Linked DNA regions of Shumkonia mesophila. The protein of the gene in region 2 interacts with the protein of the main gene of each other region in a pairwise test. Links are inferred from orthologs where the notes say so. Each region holds a gene or a part of one and is shown on either strand. Other genes may lie near its edges.

What was found.
Region 1: the proteins of ODR01_RS18230 (region 2) and sfsA interact in binary tests that used the Escherichia coli proteins (3 or more experiments, as listed by UniProt). The link is inferred for Shumkonia mesophila from one-to-one orthologs.
Region 3: the proteins of ODR01_RS18230 (region 2) and btsR interact in binary tests that used the Escherichia coli proteins (3 or more experiments, as listed by UniProt). The link is inferred for Shumkonia mesophila from one-to-one orthologs.

The regions. Positions count from the first base shown.
Region 1 is NZ_JAOTID010000017.1:38,239-45,600, reverse strand. Bases 1,747-4,629 are described here. They hold sfsA (DNA/RNA nuclease SfsA), read right to left. Parts: upstream 3,602-4,629; coding sequence 2,891-3,601; downstream 1,747-2,890. Other genes in these bases: ODR01_RS21520 (methyltransferase domain-containing protein), read right to left, coding at 3,642-4,550; map (type I methionyl aminopeptidase), read right to left, coding at 2,027-2,824; radC (RadC family protein), read right to left, coding at 1,747-2,019. In the rest of the region: mgrA (L-glyceraldehyde 3-phosphate reductase), read left to right, coding at 1-996; ODR01_RS21540 (hypothetical protein), read left to right, coding at 1,101-1,316; more of radC, read right to left, coding at 1,339-1,746; ODR01_RS21515 (ComF family protein), read left to right, coding at 4,642-5,424; grxC (glutaredoxin 3), read left to right, coding at 5,515-5,784; ODR01_RS21505 (class I SAM-dependent methyltransferase), read right to left, coding at 6,154-6,774; ODR01_RS21500 (DUF1178 family protein), read left to right, coding at 6,833-7,258. UniProt on the Escherichia coli protein: Binds to DNA non-specifically. Could be a regulatory factor involved in maltose metabolism.
Region 2 is NZ_JAOTID010000012.1:99,554-106,879, reverse strand. Bases 2,808-5,654 are described here. They hold ODR01_RS18230 (glutamate-5-semialdehyde dehydrogenase), read right to left. Parts: upstream 4,948-5,654; coding sequence 3,667-4,947; downstream 2,808-3,666. Other genes in these bases: proB (glutamate 5-kinase), read right to left, coding at 5,115-5,654; ODR01_RS18235 (nicotinate-nucleotide adenylyltransferase), read right to left, coding at 3,059-3,670; rsfS (ribosome silencing factor), read right to left, coding at 2,808-3,006. Outside these bases: ODR01_RS18255 (murein hydrolase activator EnvC family protein), read right to left, coding at 1-498; gpmI (2,3-bisphosphoglycerate-independent phosphoglycerate mutase), read right to left, coding at 500-2,041; 23S rRNA (pseudouridine(1915)-N(3))-methyltransferase RlmH, read right to left, coding at 2,133-2,603; more of rsfS, read right to left, coding at 2,656-2,807; more of proB, read right to left, coding at 5,655-6,239; GTPase ObgE, read right to left, coding at 6,236-7,273. UniProt on the Escherichia coli protein: Catalyzes the NADPH-dependent reduction of L-glutamate 5-phosphate into L-glutamate 5-semialdehyde and phosphate. The product spontaneously undergoes cyclization to form 1-pyrroline-5-carboxylate.
Region 3 is NZ_JAOTID010000001.1:159,532-167,009, forward strand. What follows is about bases 2,214-5,212. They hold btsR (two-component system response regulator BtsR), read left to right. Parts: upstream 2,214-3,354; coding sequence 3,355-4,071; downstream 4,072-5,212. Other genes in these bases: ODR01_RS00705 (sensor histidine kinase), read left to right, coding at 2,214-3,358; ODR01_RS00715 (carbon starvation CstA family protein), read right to left, coding at 4,197-5,212. In the rest of the region: excinuclease ABC subunit UvrB, read left to right, coding at 1-789; nfi (deoxyribonuclease V), read right to left, coding at 884-1,549; more of ODR01_RS00705, read left to right, coding at 1,676-2,213; more of ODR01_RS00715, read right to left, coding at 5,213-5,624; ODR01_RS00720 (TRAP transporter large permease subunit), read right to left, coding at 5,837-6,247; ODR01_RS00725 (IclR family transcriptional regulator), read left to right, coding at 6,347-7,144; ODR01_RS00730 (DUF4405 domain-containing protein), read left to right, coding at 7,280-7,478. UniProt on the Escherichia coli protein: Member of the two-component regulatory system BtsS/BtsR, which is part of a nutrient-sensing regulatory network composed of BtsS/BtsR, the low-affinity pyruvate signaling system YpdA/YpdB and their respective target proteins, BtsT and YhjX.

The DNA.
Region 1 (7,362 bases), on a different replicon or contig from region 2:
ACCTACAACCGCTGCGGGGCCAGCGGGCTCAAGCTGCCGGCGCTTTCGCTGGGCTTATGGAACAGCTTCGGCGGCGCCGATTCCTTCGAGAGGGCGCGCGCCATCCTGCGCGCCGCCTTCGATTGCGGCGTCACCCATTTCGACCTCGCCAACAACTACGGGCCGCCGGCCGGCTCGGCCGAGGAGACCCTGCGCGAAATCCTGCGCAAGGATTTCGCCGGCCATCGCGACGAACTGATCGTCTCGACCAAGGCCGGCTATCCGATGTGGGAGGGGCCCTACGGTCAGTGGGAATCGAAGAAGCACCTGGTGGCCAGCCTCGACCAGAGCCTGGCCCGCCTGGGGCTCGATTACGTCGACATCTTCTATTCGCACCGCTTCGACCCCGAGACGCCGCTGGAGGAGACCATGGCGGCGCTCGACCTCATCGTGCGCCAGGGCAAGGCGCTGTACGTCGGGATTTCCTCCTACTCGGCGGCCAAGACGCGGGAAGCCGCCGACATCCTGCGCGGGCTGGGCACGCCCTGCATCATCCACCAGCCGTCGTATTCGATGTTCAACCGCTGGATCGAGGAGGACGGGTTGCTCGACGTGCTGGAGGGGGAAGGCATGGGCTGCATCGCCTTCTCGCCGCTGGCCCAGGGCATGCTGACCGACAAGTACCTGAAGGGCATCCCCGCCGACTCGCGGGCCGCCAGCGGCAAGCCCTTCATGCCCAAGGACTATATCTCGGACGAGGCCCTGGCCAGGATCCGCGCGCTCAACGACATCGCCAGGCGGCGCGGCCAGACCCTGGCCCAGATGGCGCTGGCCTGGGCGCTGCGCGACAAGCGCGTCACCACGGTGCTGATCGGCGCCAGCCGGCCCGAGCAGATCGTCGAGAACGCGAAGGCGCTCGAAAATCCCGCTTTCGCCGCCGCCGAACTGGCCGAGATCGACCAGTTCGCGGTCAACCTCGGCATCAACCGCTGGGCGGCCTCGAGCAGCCACAAGTAGGAACGACGGGATAGAAAGAAGCCGAGGGGGGCGCCCCGCCCCCATCCTGGCACGGCCCTTGCGCTGTCTTGATCCATACCCCCTTCGCCAGCGAGACAGCGACCATGGATCACGCCATCCTCAAATACATGCATCTGGCCGGAGACGTGTGGATCTACCTGGACAACCACGCCATCCGCAAGGCGACGGGGGCCGAGATCGCGCGCATCATCGATCACGACCCCGAATTCGCTTTGCATTTTGCATCGCAAAACACGCTGGAGCCGCCGATGTTTAGGGCCCGCGTCATTCCGCTGCAGGGCCTCGAACAGCCCAACTGACGGCCCCGCCAAAGGGAAGCCGTTAGAGCAGCCCCAGCGTCTTGAACGAGTTGTGGCCGCGCCGCCCGATGATGACGTGATCGTGCAGCTGGATGCCGAGCTTTTCCCCGGCCTCCTTGACTTCGCGCGTCATGGCGATGTCGGCGGCCGACGGCGTGGGGTCGCCGCTGGGGTGGTTGTGGACCATGATGACGGCGGTGGCGCCCAACTCGAGGGCCCGTTTCACCACTTCGCGCGGGTAGACCGGGGTGTGGTCGACGGTGCCCCTCTGCTGCACCTCGTCGGCGATCAGCTCGTTGCGGCGATTGAGGAAGAGCACGCGGAAATGCTCGTTGGCCTCGTGCGCCATGCTGGCCCGGCAATAGGCCAGGAGCTTGGTCCACGAGCCGATGACCGGGCGCGCCATCACCTCGTCCCGGGCCAGGCGCAGCGCGGCGGCCTGCACCACCTTGAAGGTGGCGATGACGCCGTCTCCGACCCCTTCCACCTCGGCCAGCAGGGCCGGCGGCGCCGCGATCACCCCGGCGAACGAGCCGAAGCGGGCCAGCAGCGTTTTCGCCAGCGGCTTCATGTCGCGCCGCGGCTGGGCGGAAAACAGCACCAGTTCCAGAAGCTCGTAGTCGGGCATGGCGTCGGGCCCCGCCGCCATCAGGCGCTGGCGAAGGCGCCCCCGATGCCCGACGTGGTGCGGCGTCTCGGCCATGGCGTTTCTAAGCGTCGTAGGGCGGCTTGTGCAGGCCGGCCGGGGAGAGCGTGAAGATCTCGCAGCCGGTGGGGGTGACGCCGATGGAATGCTCGAACTGGGCCGACAGCGAGCGGTCCTTGGTGACCGCCGTCCAGCCGTCCTTGAGGATCTTCACGTCGTAGCGCCCGGCGTTGATCATCGGCTCGATGGTGAACAGCATGCCGGCCTCCAGGATCTCGCCCTCGCCGGGGCGGCCGAAGTGCATGACGTTGGGGGCGTCGTGAAACACCCGACCCAGGCCGTGGCCGCAGAAATCGCGCACCACCGAGCAGCGCTCGCCCTCGGCATAGCTTTGGATGGCGTGGCCGATGTCGCCCAGGGTGGCGCCGGGGCGCACCGCGTGGATGCCGCGCCACATCGATTCGAAGGTGACGTCGATCAGGCGGGCCGCCTTGAGGGCCGGCTTGCCGGCCGTGAACATGCGGCTGGTGTCGCCGTACCAGCCATCGAGGATGACGGTGATGTCGATGTTGACGATGTCGCCGTCGCGCAGCCGCTTCTCGCCGGGGATGCCGTGGCAGACCACGTGGTTGATCGAGGTGCAGGTCGACTTGGGGAAGCCGCGGTAGTTGAGGGGGGCGGGAATGGCGCCGTGGGCCACGATGAACTGGTGGCACAGGCGGTCGATTTCCTCGGTGGTCACGCCCGGCCTGACGTGGGGCGCGATCATGTCGAGAGTCTCGGCGGCCAGCCGTCCGGCCCGGCGCATGCCGGCGAAGGCTTCGGGCCCATGGATCTTGATGCTGCGGCGGGCGTTATGCATGGTGTTCGACCGGTAGCGTTCCTGCAGGGGCGGGATCATTCTAGCGCACCCTACCCCGTCGTTGGCCTAGAATTCCAGAGGGATCGGCCGGTCGATGGTGATTTCGAAGGGCGACAGCCGGCAACCGTAACAGAGCGTCTCGACGCCGGCGGCCCGGGCCTTGGCCAGTCCGGCGGCATAGAGCGGGTCGATGTCCCCGGCCACCGCGAAGCGCCGGCAGTCGTCGCGCTGGGCCAGGAACAGCATGACCGCGCGATACCCTTGGGCCTTCATGGCCGCCAGCTCGTCGAGGTGCTTGGCGCCGCGGACGGTGACGGCGTCGGGGAACTCGGCGGCGCCGGCGGCGGTGAGGTCGCGGCGCATGGTCACGTTCTTGACCTCGACGTAGCAGGGCGGGCGGCCGTCCGCTTCCAGCAGCAGGTCGATGCGCGAATTGCGGCCGTACTTCACCTCGCGGCGCACCACGGTATAGCCGGCCAGTTCCGGCAGCAGGTTGGCGGCCACCGCCTCGGCGGCCAGCAGGTTGGGATGCTGGGTGTTGATGCCGACCAGCCCGTCGCCGATGCGGATCATCTCCCAGGTATAGCGCAGCTTGCGCTCGGGGTTGCGGGCGGGGGACACCCACACCTCGGCGCCGGGGGTGTTGACGCTCAGCATCGAGCCGGAATTGGCGCAATGGGCGACGATGGCCTCTCCCGAGTCGAGCAGGACGTCGGCGAGAAACCGCTTGTAACGCCTGACCAGGGTGCCTTTCAGCAGGGGATCTGTGAACTTCATGGCGCAAACATGGGGGGCCGGGGGCGTTTCGGCAACTGCCTCAGCGCGGACGGGCCTTGTCGCCGGCCGGGATCTCGGGGACGCCCAGGGCGTCGGCCAGGCGGGCCTTGGCGCTGCCCGGCCGGGCCGGCTTCTGCTGCGAAGGATGGGGCGCCCAGGCGGTGAGATAGATGACCTCGAAGGTCGCCGGCACGCGGCCGTCGGCGGCGGCGAACAAGGACTGGTAGCGCTTTGCGGCGGCGGCCAGCGTGGCCCGCCGGGTGGGGGTCCGGCGCCGGGCCAGCGCGGCGTTGGCCTCGCCCATGCCGCGCAGGTCGGCCATCAGCTTCAAGGGGTCGGCGTAGGAGACGGTCAGCGTGTCGGAATCCGCCACCGGCAGGGCGAAGCCGGCCCGCTGGAGCAGGTTGCCGGCGTCGCGCACCTCGGCCAGCGGCGACACCCGGGGGCTGAGGCCGCCTTCCTGGGCGATCTCGGCCTCGGCCAGCGCCTGGCGCAGCTCGCGGCAGGTGGCGCCGCCGAACAGCGCGCCGAGGAACAGGCCGTCGGGCCTGAGCGCGCGGCGGATCTGCACCAGGGCGCCCGGCAGGTCGTTGACCCAATGGAGCGAAAGGTTGCTGAGCACGAGGTCGAAGACGCCCTCGGCGAAGGGCAGCCGCTCCTCGTCGGCGGCCAGCGCCAGCGGGCCGGCCCGGCGGGCCATCGCTTCCGACAGGTCGCAGGCCACCAGCGTCTCGATGCCGCCGCGCCCGGCCAGCCGCCCGGCCAGGATGCCGGTATGGCAGCCGAGATCGAGCGCCATGGGGAACCGCCGGGTGACGTCGTCCAGGCGGTCGGCCAGGCGCTCGCCCACCTCGGCGAACAGGAAGTCGAAGCTCTCCAGCCCCTTGGCCGCGCGCTCGCGATGCAGGCGCACGGTCCGGCGGTCGAAGACGGTCATCGGGTCGGCCATGAAGGGGCGTCGCTCCGGGGTCGCTGCGGTTTGCCTAGATATAGTATCATCGGCGCGGGCGCACGCCCGCAATGACGCAAAGGGGCCGGCGGTGGACGCGATTCCTTCGGGGGAGCAGGCGAGGGGCGGGAGGCGGGGCGGCCTGGCCGGCCGCTGGCTGGGATCGCTCGTCGACGTCCTGTTGCCGCATCGCTGCCTGGGCTGCGGGGCCCTGGTCGACGCCGCTGGCGTGCTGTGCGCCGCCTGTTGGGGCGACGTCACCTTCGCCGGCCCGCCCTGCTGCGAGGCCTGCGGCCTGCCCTTCGACTACGACGCCGGCCCCGGCCTGCTGTGCGGGGCATGCACCGCCCATCCGCCGCCGTTCCGCCGGGCGCGGGCGGCCATGATCTACGGGCCGGCCAGCCGGCGCCTGATCCTCGGCTTCAAGCATGGCGACCGCACCGAGGCGGCGCCCGCCTTCGCCCGCTGGATGGTGCGCGCGGGGGCCGATCTGATCGCCGAGGCCGACGTCATCGTGCCGGTGCCGCTGCACTGGACGCGGCTGTTCGCGCGGCGCTTCAACCAGGCCGCCCTGCTGGCCCACGCCATCGGCCGCGAGACCGGCCTGCCGGTGGCCCCCGACGCGCTGGTGCGCCGCCGTCGCACCCCCTCGCAAGGCCATCTCGGGCGCCAGTCGCGGCGACGCAACGTCGCCGGCGCCTTCGCGGTACCGCCCCGCCGGGCCGGCCGCATCGCCGGGCGCCGGGTGCTGCTGGTCGACGACGTGATGACGACGGGCGCCACGCTGGCCGCCTGCGCGCGCGGCCTGATGCGGGCCGGCGCCCAATCGGTCGACGCGCTGACCCTGGCCCGCGTCGGCGCGCCGGGCCTTTAGAAAGACGGAGAGGCGGCCTATATTAGCAAGATCGCAAGCACGCTCGGCCCGGCGATCTTGCCGGCACGGGTGCGTTCAGGAGAAAAAGACGTGGCCGATATCGAGATCTACACCAGCCCCTTCTGCCCGTTCTGTCACCGGGCGAAGGCGCTGCTCAAGACCAAGGGCGTGACCTTCAAGGAAATCGACGTGATGATGAGCCCCGGCAAGCGGGCCGAGATGACCGAGCGCTCGCACGGCCGCGAAACCGTGCCGCAGGTTTTCGTCGACGGCCGGCACATCGGCGACTGCACCGAGATCCACCAAATGGATGCCGCGGGCAAGCTCGACGCCGCGCTGAAGCTGGCCGGCCCGGTCTAGGCGGCGACTGCCTCACCAACACTTCCGCCGTCGTTCCCGCGTTCGCGAGGCGCGTCGGAACGGCCAATGCGGGAATCCAGGGCGACCGCTTCGTCGCTTGTCCTGGACCCGTTTGCGCGGGATGAACGAGGGAAAGGCAGGATGCTCTCCCTTTCGTCATTCCCGCGACCGCGGGAATCCAGGCGGAGCCGGGCCCTGGACTCCCGCCTTCGCGGGAGTGACGGGGAAGAATCGGGAGTGACGGGGAAGAATCGGGAGTGACGGGGAAGAATCGGGAGTGACGGGAAAGAACCGGGGGTGACGAGTAAGGGGCGGAGATTACGGCCGTAAAGGAGGGGGTTGCCGGCTAATCCGGTCCAGGATGTCCGCTCAGTCCGGTCCGGCCTCGACACGGTGGGGGGCGGGTTCGCCGTCGGCGCGGGCGCTGCGCCCGCGGTCGTTGACGGCGCAGATCCGCTGGATGACGCCGGGCAGCGGGCCGCTTTCGATCCGCCCGTGCTCGTAGGCGACGATCTGCAGCCGGCCGCCGACGGCGTCGATCAGTTCGCCGCTCCGCAGCAGGTGGTCGGGATTGCGCGGCCGCGAGAAGGCCTCGTTGCCCCTGGCGAAGGTTTCGTAGATCAGCACGCCGCCCTCGGCCAGGCCGTCCAGCAGGTGGGGGAACAACGGCCGGTAGAGGTAGTTGACGACGACGATGCCGTCGAAGCGCTGGCCGGCCAGGGGCCAGGCGCCGCCGTCCTCGAGATCGGCTTCGATCACCTGGGCCCGCGGCGAGGGGGCGAGGTCGGCGACGGCGGAGACGTCGCGATCCAGCGCCACCGCGAAACAGCCGCGTTCGATCAGGTAGCGGGCATGCCGGCCGTTGCCGCAGGCGAGGTCGAGCACCCGGCCCCCGGCCGGGATCAGCGGCGCGAACCGCTTGACCCATGGCGAGGGCGCGGTGATCTTCAAATGACGATGGCCGATGGGGGTGTCGGGGGAATTAACCATTTTTTCGGCGGAAGGCGCTACACTCGGCGTGGTCATGAAACGGATCTAGCAAACGAAGATGATTCTTTACCAGCTAAAGTGTGGCGCTGGCCACCAGTTCGAAGCGTGGTTCCGCGACGCCGCCGCCTACGACTCGCAAAGCGCCGATGGCGAGATCGGTTGCCCGCTGTGCGGCGACACCGCCATTTCGAAGGCGCCGATGGCGCCCTACGTGGCCAAGGGCGCGGCCAGGACCGGCTCGATGGAAGAGAAGGCCAACGAGGTGGCCCAGCAGATCTTCCAGGCCGCCGAAAGGCTGCGCCGTCATGTCGAGGAGAATTGCGACGACGTCGGCGAGCGCTTCGCCGAGGAGGCCCGGCGCATCCACTATGGCGAGACCGACGAGCGCGGCATTTACGGCACCGCCACCGACGACGAGGCGACGGACCTGACCGACGAAGGCATCGAGTTCCACCGCGTCCGCTGGCCGAAGCGCAACGACTGATCCGTTTTCCCGCTTCCCCCTAATCCGTCCTGCCCCGGCATCAGTTCCTACGGGATTCACGCATCTCGGTTGGTAGCGAAAGCCGCATAAATTCGCCCTCTCCG
Region 2 (7,326 bases):
GCGCCGCTCGATCTCGGGCACGGCGGCACGCAGCAGGATGGCGCTGCGCACGACGTCGGAGGCTGCCATCGGCTGCACGATCAGCGCCTCGGGCGGATGGCGCGCGATGCGCTGGAGCGCCATCAGCGCGCGGTCGAACTGCGTGCGCCCGGTGGCGAGGCCCGCCGTCTTCGCGGTTTCGGCACGGCTCAGCTCGGCCAGCCGCGCCTCCAGGCGGGTGACCTCGGCCTCGTGGCTCTGGGTGGCGGCGGCGGCGGCGATCATCTCGCGGCGCAGCGTCTGGACTTCGTGGTCCAGGGCCTCGGCCTTGCGCTGGCTGGCTTCGCTTTCCCGGCGCTTTTCCTCGATCGCGCGATCGATTTCCTTAAGCCGGGTCCCCGGATCGCCAAGCCCCTGGGCGGCGACCGGAGCGGCAGCCGATGCCAGGAGAAGGACGGAAATCAGGGCGGTGGCCGAAAGGCCGCAATGCAATCGCCAGCGGGGTGGGGGGCTCGACACCTTATCCGGCGGCGGCTTTGCGCGCGCCCTCTTCAAGAAGCAGCGATCGGCCGGTCATCGCGGCGGGCTGCGGCAGGTCAAGGAAGCGAAGCAGCGTCGGCGCGATGTCGGCCAGGCGTCCGTCGCGAAGTTCCCCGGCCCAGGCGGGCCCGTTGACGAGCACGATCGGCACCGTGTTCAAGGTGTGGGCGGTGTGCGGCTGTCCGGTCTCGGGGTCGCGCATCATCTCGCAGTTGCCGTGGTCGGCGGTGACCAGCAGCACGCCGCCGGCCTTGACGATGGCGGCCTCGACGCGGCCCAGGCAGGCATCCACCGTTTCCACGGCCTTGACGGCCGCCTCCAGGATACCCGAATGGCCGACCATGTCGCCGTTGGCGAAATTGGCGACGATCAGGTCGTACTTGCCCGAGCCGATGGCCTCGACCAGGCGGTCCGTCACCTCGGGCGCCGACATCTCGGGCTTGAGGTCGTAGGTGGCGACCTTGGGCGAGGGCACCATGATGCGGTCCTCGCCGTCGAACACCTTCTCGCGGCCGCCGTTGAAGAAGAAGGTGACGTGGGCGTACTTCTCGGTCTCGGCGACCCGAAGCTGGGTGAGGCCGGCCTCCGACACCACCTGGCCCAGGATGTCCTTGAGGTCGACCGAGGTGAACAGCGCCGGGAAAAAGGCGTCGAGCTCGTCCGAATATTCGGCCATGCCCAGGCGGGCGGCGAAGGCGGGGACGCGCCGGCGCGTGAAGCCGCTGAACGCCGGATCGGCAAGCGCGGTCAGGATCTGGCGCACGCGGTCGGCGCGGAAGTTGGCGACCAGAAGGCCGTCGCCGTCCTTCATGCCGGCGTAGCCGTCGATGACGGTGGGCAGCACGAATTCGTCGGCAATGCTTTCGTCATAGCTGCGCTGGATGGCGCTGACGGCGTCCGGGGCCTGGCGCTCGGCCGCGGCGTCGACCAGGGCGTTGTAGGCCCTTTCCACCCGCTCCCAGCGCTTGTCGCGGTCCATGGCGTAGTAGCGGCCGCTGACCACGCCGACGCGAAGCCCCGTCACGTCGGCGGTGTCGGCCAGGAATTTCTCCATGTAGCCCCTGCCGCTGCGCGGCGGGGTGTCACGGCCGTCCATCAGGGCGTGGACGATCACCGGCACGCCGGCCGTCCCCACCGCGCGGGCCAGGGCCACCATATGGTCCTGGTGGGAATGGACGCCGCCCGGCGACATCAAGCCCATCAGATGGCAGGCGCCGCCGCTTTTCCTGAGCGCCGCGATGAAGTCCAGAAGCGCCGGATTTCTGGCCATCGAGCCGTCGGCCGCCGCCAGGTCGATGCGCGGCAGGTCCTGCATGACCACGCGGCCGGCGCCGATGTTCATGTGGCCGACCTCGGAATTGCCCATCTGGCCGTCGGGCAGGCCGACTTCCAGGCCCGAGGCGTAGAGCCGGGCGCGCGGGTTGGTTGAGGAAATGCGATCCCAGTTCGGCGTCTTGCCGATGGCGATGGCGTTGAAGTCGGTGTCGGCGCGGTTGCCCCAGCCGTCGAGGATGCACAACATCGCGGGACGCGGCCGGGCGCGGCCTGGTTTTTCGGTCAACATGCCTTGAATATAGGTCGAATTGCCGGGGTTACGATAGGGTCTAGCCACTTTATGCCCGATGATACGGATGGCCGGCAAGAATGGACTGGGCGCGGAAGATCTGCTCGGCGATCAGCCCGCGCACCAACAGATGAGGCCAGGTCATCGGGCCCAGTGACAGCACCAGATTCGCGGCCTGGCGCACCGCCTCGTCGAGGCCGTCGGCGCCGCCGATCACGAAGGCCACGTGGCGGGTCCCCTCGTCGCGCAGGCGGCCCAGGCGTTCGGCCAACCCGGCGCTGGTCAGCGGACGCCCCTTCTCGTCCAGCGCCACCACAAAGGCGCCGGCCGGCAGCGCCCCCAGCAGCAGTTCGCCCTCGCGGCGCCGCCGCTCGGGCGCCGCCAGCGGCCGTTTCTCCTCGACCTCGATCAGGACCGGCGGCGGGACGACGCGTTCGGCAAAGCGTTCGAACACCGCCCGCTCGGCGGCGTGCGCGCGCCCTCCCCCGAAGCGGCCGACCGCCGCGATATGAAATTGCATGATCCGGCTCCGCCCCGATGGCGCGTGGGCTTCCGCCCCCGCCCGGCGGGGTTCAGGCGTTGATCTGGACCGTGGACTCCGTGGGGCGGGCGGCCGCCGGCTCGCTCCACATCTTTTCGAGGTTGTAGAACTCCCTCACTTCCGGGCGGAACAGGTGGACGATGACGTCGTGGGTGTCGAGCAACACCCAGTCGCACTGGGTGGCGCCCTCGACGGCGACGCCGGCGACGCCCTTGGTTTTCAACTTTTCCCGGAGATGGTCGGCCATGGCGCCGACCTGGCGCTGTGAGGTTCCCGAGGCGATGACCATGAAGTCCGCGATGCTGGTCTTGCCGTTCAGATCGATGACGACGACGTCCTGCGCCTTGTCGTCATTCAGGGACTGTTGCACCAGCGCGAGCACGTCTGCCGCCGCCGGTGGCTTCTGGGTGCGTCGTGGGATGACCGTTCCTTTCCTATCCGTTGTGATCTGCGGTTCGCCGGGCGCGGATACGGCTGGCTGACGCCCCGTGCAGCGGGGTTCTCAGGAAAACCCAGGCCGGCGGCGTCATCGCCGCCAGATCCGAGGCCCGAGAAGCCAATTGCCGGGCCGCCGCAAATTGCCGGGCCGCGCGCCCGAACCGTGCCTTTAAAGAATACGAAGGCCTCGCGAAAACTGCAATGGGAACGGCGCGAAAGACATCGCGCCAGCGCTTCCAGCGCGGCAACTGCACCAGGATGTCGGCGCCCATCAGCCAGACGAAGCGGAGCCCGGGAAAACGGGCCTTCAGCGCAACCAGGGTGTCGGCGGTGTAGCGGGTGCCGAGTTCCGCTTCGATGGCGCCGACGCGGATGCGCGGATCGGCCGCCGCCCTCGCGGCGCCGGCCAGCCGGTCCTCCAGCGGCGCCATGCCGGCCTGCGGTTTCAGGGGGTTCTGCGGCGACACCAGCCACCACACCTGATCGAGCTTCAGGCGCCTGAGCGCCAGCAGGCTGACGTGCAGGTGCCCGGCGTGGGCCGGGTTGAACGAGCCGCCCAGCAGCCCGACCCGAAGCCCGGCGGGCGGATCGGCCGGGATGACGTTCAAGGCCGAACCTGCCCGGTTCCGCGCACGACGTACTTGAATGTGGTCAGCTGCTCGACGCCGACCGGGCCCCTGGCGTGCAGCTTGCCGGTCGAGATGCCGATCTCGGCCCCCATGCCGAACTCGCCGCCGTCGGCGAACTGGGTCGAGGCGTTGTGCATGACGATGGCGCTGTTCACCCGGGCGAGGAACCGCTCGGCCGCCGCCGCGTCCTCGGTGATGATCGATTCGGTGTGCTCCGAGCCGTACCTGGCGATATGGGCGATGGCGGCGTCGATGTCGTCGACCACGGCGACCGACAGGATGGCGTCGAGGTATTCGGTCGACCAGTCTTCCTCGGTGGCCGGCCCGATGCGGGGATCGGCCGCCCGCGCGCGGGCGTCGCCGCGCAGCTCGCAGCCGGCGGCGATCAGGTCGTCGGCGATCGGCTTTAAGTGGGTGGCCACGGCGTCCCTGTGGACCAGCAGCGTCTCGGTGGCGCCGCAGATGCCGGTGCGCCGCATCTTGGCGTTCAGCGTCACCTTGCGCGCCTTGCCCAGGTCGGCGGCGCGGTCGATGTAGGTGTGGCAGATGCCTTCCAGGTGCTTGAACAGCGGGATGCGGCTTTCCGCCGTGATGCGCTCGATCAGCGAGCGGCCGCCGCGCGGCACGATGACGTCGATGGTGTCGGTCATGGTCAGCATGACGCCGACCGCGGCGCGATCGGCGGTCGGCACCAGCTGGATGGCGGCGGCGGGCAGCCCGGCCTCGGCGAGGCCGGCGGCCAGGCAGTCCATGATGGCGGCCGAGGAATGGAAGCTTTCCGAGCCGCCGCGCAGGATCGCCGCGTTGCCGGCCTTGAGGCACAGCGCCCCGGCGTCGGCCGTCACGTTGGGCCGCGATTCGTAGATGACGCCGATGACGCCCAGCGGCGTCCGCACGCGGGCGATGCGCAGGCCGTTGGGGCGGTCCCATTCGGCCATCACGGACCCGACCGGATCGGGCAGGGCGGCCACGTCTTCCAGGCCCTTGGCCATGGCCTCGATGCGGGCGTCGTTCAGCATCAGGCGGTCGAGCAGGGTGGCGCTCAGGCCCTTCTGCTTGCCGGCCGCGATGTCCTTGGCGTTGGCGGCCATGATCGCCGCGCGGTCTTCGCGGATGCGGCGGGCGGCGGCCGTCAGCGCGGCGTTCTTGGCGGCCGTCGGCGCGGTGGCCAGTTGGGCGGCGGCGGCCTTGGCGGCGGCGCCTATCCCTTCCATCAGAAGGTCGATATCGGCCTTGTCCGTTGTGGCGATGGTCATGGTTCTGTTCTCCGGCGTCCTGTGGCCAGACTGCGGAAAAATTCGCTATTTCCCGTCACTCCCGCGAACGCGGGAGTCCAGAAGCCGGGGGTGAACCTGGATTCCCGCCTGCGCGGGAATGACGTCATGGATATAGCGAGCATTTCATCACTCTCCAGGCGCCGCTCTCAGGTCAGCACCAGGTCGTCTCTGTGGATCATCTCGTCGCGGCCGCGAAAGCCCAGGATGGCTTCGATCTCGCGGCTCTTGTGGCCGAGAATGCGCCTGGCGTCCTCGGCCGAATAGGCGACCAGGCCGCGCGCCACCTCGCGCCCGCCCTCGTCGCGCACGATCACCGCGTCGCCGCGCTCGAAGCTGCCCGACACCTTGGCCACCCCGGCCGGCAGGATGCTCTTGCCGGCATGCAGCGCCTTCAGCGCCCCGTCGTCGAGCACGATGTCGCCGACCGCCTTGAGCGTGCCGGCGATCCAGCGCTTGCGCGCGGTGTGCGGCGTCGCGCCGGGCAGGAACCAGGTGCAGCGCGCGCCTTCCTCGATCCGCTTCAAGGGATTCAGGTGGTTGCCGGCGGTCAGCACCATGCGGCAGCCGACGTTGAGGCAGACCCGGGCCGCCGCCAGCTTGGTGACCATGCCGCCGACCCCGAAGCCGGGCAGCGAGGCGCCGGCCATGGCCTCGATCTCCGGCGTGATCTCGGTAATTTCCGGCAGGTGGCGGGCGTTGGGGTCGGTGTGCGGGTCGGCCGTGTACAGGCCGTCGATGTCGGATAAGAGGACCAGGACGTCGGCGGTGGTCATGGCGGCGACGCGGGCGCCCAGGCGGTCGTTGTCGCCGAAGCGGATCTCGTCGGTGGCCACCGTGTCGTTCTCGTTGATGATCGGCACCGCGCCCAGCTTCAGGAGCGTGTTCAGCGTGTTGCGGGCGTTGATGTAGCGCCGGCGGTTCTCGCTGTCGTCCAGCGTCAGCAGGATCTGGGCGACGGTGATGCCGTGCACGCCCAAGCACTCCTGGTAGGCGCCGGTCAGGCGGATCATGCCGGTGGCGGCGGCGGCCTGCTTTTCCTCCAGCCGCAGCTCGCCGTCGGCGAAGCCCAGCTGGCGCCGGCCGGCGGCGATGGCGCCCGAGGAGACAAGGATCACTTCCTGGCCGCGCGCCCGGCAGCGCGCCACGTCGTCGGCCAGCGCCTGCAGCCATTTCTTGTGGATGGCGCCGCTCTTGGCGACCAGCAGGGCCGATCCGATCTTGACGACGATGCGTTTGCCGGTCGCCAGGTAATCGTTCTTCGCTCCGCTCATGGCACGAACGGTCCTCCGCCTTCCTCGCTGTCCTGGGCCTTGTCCCGGCCCTTGGTGATGAATGCCCGAAGCTCGCGCAGCACCGCCTCGACGCCGAGCCCGGTGGCGCCCGACAGGATGGCGACGGGGTGGCCGGCGGCGGCGGCGAGTGCCGCCGACTTCTCGGCGATGGCCTCCGCCGTCAGGGCGTCGCACTTGTTGAGCGCCAGCACCTCGGGCTTTTCGGCCAGCCCGCCGCCATAGGCGGCCAGCTCGTTGCGAATGGCGCCATAGGCCTCGGCGACGTCCTCGGCGGTGCCGTCGACCAGGTGCAGCAGCACGCCGCAACGCTCGATGTGGCCGAGGAATCGGTCGCCCAGGCCGGCCCCCTCGTGCGCCCCCTCGATGAGGCCGGGGATGTCGGCCAGTACGAACTCGCCGTTATCGACGTGAACGACGCCCAACTGCGGATGCAGCGTGGTGAAGGGATAGTCGGCGACCTTCGGACGGGCGCGCGACACGGCGGCCAGGAAGGTCGACTTGCCGGCGTTGGGCAGGCCGACCAGTCCGGCGTCGGCGATCAGCTTGAGGCGCAGCCACACCCAGCGCTCCTGGCCGGGCCAGCCGGGGGTGGTGCGCCGCGGCGCCTGATTGGTCGAGGACTTGAAATGGGTGTTGCCGAAACCGCCGTCGCCGCCGCGCGCGAGGTACGCGCGCTGGCCGACCTCGGTCATGTCGAGCAGCACGGTCTCCTTGTCCTCGTCGAGGATTTGCGTTCCGACCGGCACGCGGATGACGGTGTCCTTGCCGCCGGCGCCGCTGCGGTTCTGGCCCATGCCGTTTTGGCCGCGGTCGGCCTTGAAGTGCTGGCGGTAGCGGAAATCGATCAGCGTGTTCAGCCCGTCGGCGCACTCCACGACGACGTCGCCGCCGCGCCCGCCGTCGCCGCCGTTGGGGCCGCCGAACTCGATGAACTTCTCGCGGCGGAAGGCCACGCAGCCGTCACCGCCGTCTCCGCTCTTCACGAAGATCTTGGCTTCGTCGAGAAACTTCATTTCCCGGTCCCCGAAAACCCGCTTGACGACCCCCGAATCAAAAAGGGGGAATG
Region 3 (7,478 bases), on a different replicon or contig from region 2:
GACCTGCTGGCCGAGGCCAAGGCCTGCGCGGCCAAGGGCCAGCGCGTCCTGGTCACCACGCTGACCAAGCGCATGGCCGAGGACCTGACCGAGTACCTGCACGACCACGGAGTGCGGGTGCGCTACATGCATTCCGACATCGACACCCTGGAGCGCATCGAGATCATCCGCGACCTGCGGCTAGGGGCGTTTGACGTGCTGGTCGGCATCAACCTGCTGCGCGAGGGCCTCGACATTCCGGAATGCGCGCTGGTCTGCATCCTGGACGCCGACAAGGAGGGTTTTCTTCGCTCCAAGACCAGCTTGGTGCAGACCATCGGCCGCGCCTCGCGCAATCTCGACGGCCGGGTCATCCTCTATGCCGACCACATGACCGAATCGCTGAAATACGCGCTCGACGAGACCAACCGGCGCCGCGAGCGCCAGAAGGCCTACAACCTCGAGCACAACATCACCCCGGCCTCGGTCCGTCACGGCATCTCCGACGTTCTCGATTCCGTCTACGAGCACGACCACTTCACCGTCGATACCGGCGTCTCCGGCGACAAGCACCTGGTCGGCCACAACCTGCGCGGCCACATGGTCGAGCTGGAAAAGCGCATGAAGGCCGCCGCCGCCGAGCTGGAGTTCGAGGAGGCGGCCCGCCTGCGCGACGAGATCCGCCGGCTGGAGGCCATCGACCTCGGCCTGGATAAGGCCGGCACCGCGCCCAGGGCCGCCGCCGCGGCCGGCTGGAAGCCCGGCAAGGGCGCCGGCAAGGCCAAGAGCCAGCGCCGCCGGCCGCACTGAGACGCGGAAGATTCACCACAGAGGCAAAGAGACACAGCGACTGTCTTGGATTTCAAGCGCTGTGCCCTCTGTGGTTCCCCTTCTCTGTCCTTCCCTAGACGCCGCGGCCCTTGGACAGCTTATCCGCCAGTCTTGTCGGCTCGGGCAGGCGGAAGCGCGGCGCGCAGGCCAGCACCCATTCGACCGCCGCTTCCAGGCTGATCCGGTGGCCGATCGAGACGTAGAGCGGCCTCACGCCCGTTCGCGTGCGCAGGACCACACCGATCACCTCGCCGCGGTGCAGGAGCGGCGTTCGCGACCCCCGGGCCGACCCCGGCTCGTCATGCTCTCCGCACAGCCGCGACTTGGCCGCCCCGATGGTGGGAATGCCGGTGAGCAGGCCCACATGGCTGGCGATGCCGATGCGGCGCGGATGGGCCATCCCCTGTCCGTCGACCATCAGAAGGTCAGGCGACGTCTTCAGGGATTCAAGCAGTGCCAGCACGGCCGGCGCCTCGCGAAAGGTCAGCAGCCCCGGCACGTAAGGAAAGCGCGTCGGCTGTTCGAGCACGGCGGTTTCCAGCACCGCAAGGTCGGGAAAGGAGACGACCGCGACCGCCGCCCGGGTGACGTCGCCGCCTCCGGGAAAGGCGACATCGACGCCGGCGATCCGGCAGACCTTCGCCGGCTGGCCAACCGTCTCGATGAGCGGCGCCAGCCGTTTCTGGAGGGCGATGGCTTCAGCGGCCGTTGCCGGCCAGGGATGGGAAATGGCGCTCACGGTGCGAGCTTGCCGGCGCCGACGGCACCCCGTCAAGCGATTGACGCCCTTCGCTCGGCGATAGGAAAACCGCGCGTCAGGCGTTAAAATGGCGGCGGCCTCAACCGGGGAGCGCACCGAGACGCCATGGACGTGATCATTTCCCTGCTGCAGCAGATGAGCGTCTACCTGGTGGTGGCCTATCTGTTCAGCAAGACGCCGATCCTGAAATCGCTGTTCGCCGTGTCCATGCGGCTGCCGCCCAAGGCCACCATCTACGTCGTCTTTTCGGGCTTCTGCATCCTCGGCACCTATTTCGGGCTGGAGCTGCTGGACGCCATCGTCAACACCCGGGCCATCGGCGCCGTGTTGGGCGGCCTGCTGGGCGGCCCGGTGATCGGCTTGCTGGTCGGTTTCACCGGCGGCCTGCACCGCTATACTCTGGGCGGCTTCACCGACCTCGCCTGCGGGCTGTCGACCACGGCGGAGGGGCTGCTGGGTGGTCTGGCGTGCCTGTACCTGCGCCGGCGCGGTCGGGTGAACGCACTGTTCAACCCGTGGACCGCCTTCGCCGTGACGCTGGTCGCCGAAGGTGTGCAGATGGGCATCATCCTGCTGGTCGCCCAGCCGTTCGAGCGGGCCCTCGCCCTGGTCGAAGTCATTGCGGCACCGATGATCCTGGCCAATTCGGCGGGGGCGGCGCTCTTCATGAGCATGATCCGCGACCAGCGCGACATGTTCGAGAAGTACAGCCAGCTTTCCTCGGCCAAGGCGCTGCGCATCGCCGAACGGGCGGTGGGCATCACGCTCGAAGGCCTGACCCCGGCCACGGCCGAACGGATCGCGCGCATCGTCTATGAGGAGACCGGCGTCGGCGCCGTGGCGATGACCGATCGCGAGAAGATCCTGGCCTTCGTCGGCATCGGGGCCGACCACCACACGCCGGGTGCCCCCCTGATGTCGGAACATTCCAAGCGAGCCATCGAGACCGGCGAAGTGGTGTTCGCCGACGGCATCGAGACCAAGTACGCGTGCTCGCTGTCGGCCACCTGCAAGCTGGGTTCCTCGCTGGTCGTGCCCATCCGCTCGGACACCGAAGTGATCGGCACGATCAAGCTTTACGAGCCCAAGAAGAAGTTCTTCCTCAACATCAACCGCACCCTCGGCGAAGGCATCGCCAGCCTGCTGTCCAACCAGATCCTGGCCGGCCGTTTCGAGCAGCAGAAGAACCTGCTGGTGAAATCCGAACTCAAGCTGATCCAGGCGCAGATCAATCCGCACTTCCTGTTCAACGCGCTCAACACGGTCGGCGCCATCATCCGTACCGATCCCGGCGAGGCCCGCGAGCTGCTGGTGCATCTGTCCAACTTCTTTCGCAAGAACCTGAAGCGCGCCAGCGATCTGGCGACCTTGAGGGAGGAGCTGGACCACGTGAATTCCTACCTGCGCATCCAGACGGCCCGTTTCGCCGACCGCCTGAAGGTCGAGATCGACATCGACCCGGCCTTGCTGGAAATGCGGCTGCCCACGTTTACCCTGCAGCCGCTGGTCGAGAACGCCATCCAGCACGGCATTTCCGATGTCCTGGAGGAAGGGCGCATCACCATCCGCGCCCACGCCTCGGGTGGCGAGGTGATCCTGCTGGTCGAGGACAACGCCGGCGCCTATAGCGAAGCCGAGGCCACCCCCGGCGGATTGGGCATGGGCATCGTCGACAAGCGGATCAAGAACCTCTATGGCGAAAGCTTCGGGGTTAAGGTCGAATGTAAGGGCGGCGAATGGACGCGGGTGTGGATCAGGCTGCCCCGCCAGGAGTTGGCGGCGGCATGATCCGGGCCCTGATCGTCGACGACGAACACCATGCCCGCGAGGAGATCGCGCTTCTGTGCGCCCAGCACGCCGACGTCGAAGTGGTCGGTTCGTGCGGCAACGCCATCGAGGCACTGCGGCTGATCAACCGCCAGAAGCCGGACCTGGTCTTTCTCGACATCCAGATGCCGCGCATCAGCGGCATCGAACTGATCGGCATGCTGGACGCCGAGACCATGCCGCGCATCGTCTTCGTCACCGCCTACGACGAGTACGCGGTCGCCGCCTTCGAGGAGAACGCCTTCGACTACCTGCTGAAGCCGCTGGAAAGCCGCCGCTTCGCCAAGACGCTGGCCCGCATCCGCAAGGCCGACGGCGGCCGGCAGTCGCTCAAGGGCCTGGAGATCCCGGAATTCACCCAGATCCCCTGCTTTACCGGCAACCGCATTCGTCTCGTCAAGCTGGCCGATGTCGAATACGTCTGCTGCGATCTTACGGGCGTGCACGTGGTGACGGCCGACGGCGAGGCCTACACCGACATGACGCTGTCGGCACTGGAGGAAAAGACCGACCTGGTGCGCTGCCACCGCCAATGCCTGGTCCGCCTGGACATGGTCCGCGAGATCAAGCTGCTCGACAACGGATTGGGCGAGATCCTGACCCGCAGCGGCAAGACGGTGGGGGTCAGCCGCCGGCACCTGCGCGAACTGAAGGAACGTATCGGCCTGCGCTGAGGGCCCCTCCCCATCATCCCATGAAAGAGGCCCCCGGGAGCGATCCCGGGGGCCTCTTCTGCGATGCGCCGCGCTTGGTTCAGGGCGGAACGGCGGGCGCGTGGGAGCGGTTGGCTTTTTTGCCGTTATTCCGCGCCCACTTCCTTGAGAGTCGGTTTGTGGAAGACGACGAAGAACGCCACCAGGGCGATCACCGCCGCGCCGATGCCGATGGCGTTGGCCCACGTGTACGGCAGGCTGAAGCCGATCTTTTCGGCGGCGATATAGGTAAACGTCACCGCCGTCATGAAGGTCGCCGGCACCGTGCAGATCCAGTGCAGCTTGCCGGCCTTGATCAGGTAGGCGGCGCCGGCCCACAGGACGATGGCGGCCAAGGTCTGGTTGGCCCAGCCGAAGTAGCGCCAGATCACGGCAAAATCGGCCTGGGAAAGGATCGCCCCGATGACGAACAGCGGCACCGCGACCATCAGCCGCTTGGCGACGGGGCCCTGCGGCAGCTTGATGTACTCGGCGACGGTCAGCCGGGCGGAACGGAACGCCGTGTCGCCCGAGGTGATCGGCAGGACGACGACGCCCAAGATGGCGAGGATCGATCCGACGCCGCCGCCAAGCAGCGTGTTGGAAATATCCATCACCACGCCCGAGGGTGACCCCTTGGCGATGGCGGCGGCGAGTTCCGGGGCGCCGTTGTAGAACGACAGGCCCAGCGTGCACCAGATCAGGCCGACGATGCCTTCGCCGATCATCGCCCCGTAGAACACCATGCGGCCGTGCTTCTCGGACCGGATGCAGCGCGCCATCATCGGCGACTGCGTGGCGTGGAAGCCCGAGATGGCGCCGCAGGCGATGGTGATGAACATCAACGGCCAGATCGGCAGGTTCTTCGGATGAGTATTTGTGAGCGACAGCCCGTCCGACAGCAGGTCGTGGTGCGGCGAAATGACCAGCGCGATCGTGAGGCCGATCGACATGAAGAGGAGCAGCGCGCCGAAGAACGGATAGAGGCGGCCGATCAGCTTGTCGATTGGCAGGATGGTAGCGCAGAAATAGTAGCCGAAGATGATGACCACCCAGGCCCACAGCGGCATGCCGGTCATTTTGGCCAGCAGCATCCCGGGGCCGGTGACGAAGACGACGCCGACCAGGACGAGCAGGATGACCGAGAAGTAGTTCATGAACTGGCGCCAGAAAGCGCCGAGCTCGTAGCCCACCACGTTGGGAATGCTCTCGCCGTTGTGGCGCATCGACAGCATGCCGGAAAAATAGTCATGCACCGCGCCGGCGAAGATGGAGCCGGCGACGATCCACAGCAATGCCGACGGGCCGTAGAGCGCGCCCAGGATCGGGCCGAACACCGGGCCGAGGCCGGCGATGTTCAGAAGCTGAATCAGGTAGATCTTCTTGGTCGACATCGGCACGTAGTCGACGCCGTCGGCCATCGCCACCGCCGGCGCCACGCGGTTCGGATCGGAGCCGAAGACGCGGTCAACGAACGACCCGTAGATGACGTACCCCAAAATCAACAAGCCGACGCAGATCAGAAACAACAACATCGGACGCCTCCTTGGCAAACCCCCTCTATGCGGGTTGACGGAACCCGTTATGCCGGCAGCCTAGTCGGCGTCTTCACTTATTAAAGGGGGCTCCGGGCTGGCGGTCGAAGGCGGGGCCCGAACGGTCGCCCTTTCTTCGCGAGCGGCTCGCAACATTCCCGCGACTCACAAAAACGCGCCGGTCCCGAAGGCCTGGTCGTCGCGCCGGCGGATCAGTTCAACAACCCAGTCACGCGCGGCAGCCAGAGGGCGAGGCCGGGAAAGGCGAGGACCAGGGTTATGCCAAGCACTTGGAGCAGCACGAAGGGCACGATGCCGCGATAGAGGTGCGTCATGTCGAGCGGGGCCGGCAGGATGCCGCGCATGCAAAACAGCGTGAAGCCGAAGGGCGGCGTCAGGAACGAGGTTTGCAGGTTGACCGCCAGCAGGATGACGAACCAACTCAGGAAGACGAAGGGCCCGCCCGGGCCGACGTGGGCCGAGAAGTCGAGGCCCTGGAACAGCGGCCCGAATACGGGAAGCATGATCAGGCTGATCTCGATCCAGTCGTCCGGCCTTTGGCCGTGGATTTTCTTGGGAATCCGCCCTGGTCCCTCTCCCCCTTCCCCGCACGCGGGTCGCATGCTCCGCGGATGCGCGTCTCCCTTGACAGGAAACGCCGAACGAGTATTTTAAGTTGTGAAAAACTACTGTCAATCATCTCTCAAAGTATGAAAAACCTGTTGGATCAAAGCCGTACCGACGGTTCCGCGACCCACCAATCGCTCGGACGCGGCCTGCGCATCCTCGAGGCGGTATCCGCGCGCGGCGGCGTCAGCAGCCTGGTCGACATCTCCCGGCGGACCGGGCTGCACCGTTCGACCACCCATCACCTTCTGCAAGCCCTCGTCGGCATGGGCTACCTGCACCAGGATCCGTCGTCGCGCGGCTACGAGCCGGCGGCCCGGCTGTTCCGCCTGACGGGGCGCACCTGGACGCCCGAGCAGCTGGGCGAGATCGCCCAGCCCTATGTCGCCGAGCTGACCCGGCGCAGCGAGGAGGGATCGAGCCTCGCCGCCTACCACGACGGCGGCATCACCATCGTCGCCAAGCGCGACCCCGACAGTCCGGTGCGGGTGGTGCAGGATCTCGGCACCCGGCGCGCCATCCATGCCACGGCGGTGGGAAAGGCGATCTTGGCCTGGCTGCCGGCGCCGGAGCAGGCCGGCTATCTGAAGGGCGCTCCGTTCGAGCGGTTCACGCCGCGCACCCTCATCGAGCGGGCGGCGCTGGAGGCCGATATCAAGCGTATCCGCGCCACCGGCTGCGCCATCGATGACGAGGAGCACATCGAGGGCATCCGCTGCGTCGCGGCGCCGGTGTTCGGCTATTCCGGCCACGTCGTGGCCTCGCTGTGCGCGCTCGGCCCCAAAAGCCGCATGACGCGCCGCAAGCTGCGCGACCTCAGGGCTCCCCTGTTCGCCCTCGCCCACGCCCTCTCCGAGCGCCTGGGCTGGGAGCCCGGCGAGGGAGTCGACTGATCCCGGCTGGGAGCCGGAAACATTCTGTTACCATTTTCCGGGTCCCCCGACACACGCGACCGCTTACAATGGCCCCAGCGCCGTCAACGGCGATGCCGAACCGTTTCCAACGGCAAGAGCAAGGGGAGGAAGCCCATGGCGCGATCGCCGCTCCGCCAGTATTCGGCCGTGACCGTCTTTTTCGGATTCCTGGCCCTCGCCCTGTCGGGGCTGGTCATGCTGCTGACGCCCGGTGGCGGCGGCCAGCGGGGGTTCGGGCGAACGGTGGGCTTCCTGGGAATCAGCCGCCATGACTGGCAGGAATTTCACGAAATCGCCGGCATCGTCTTCCTGA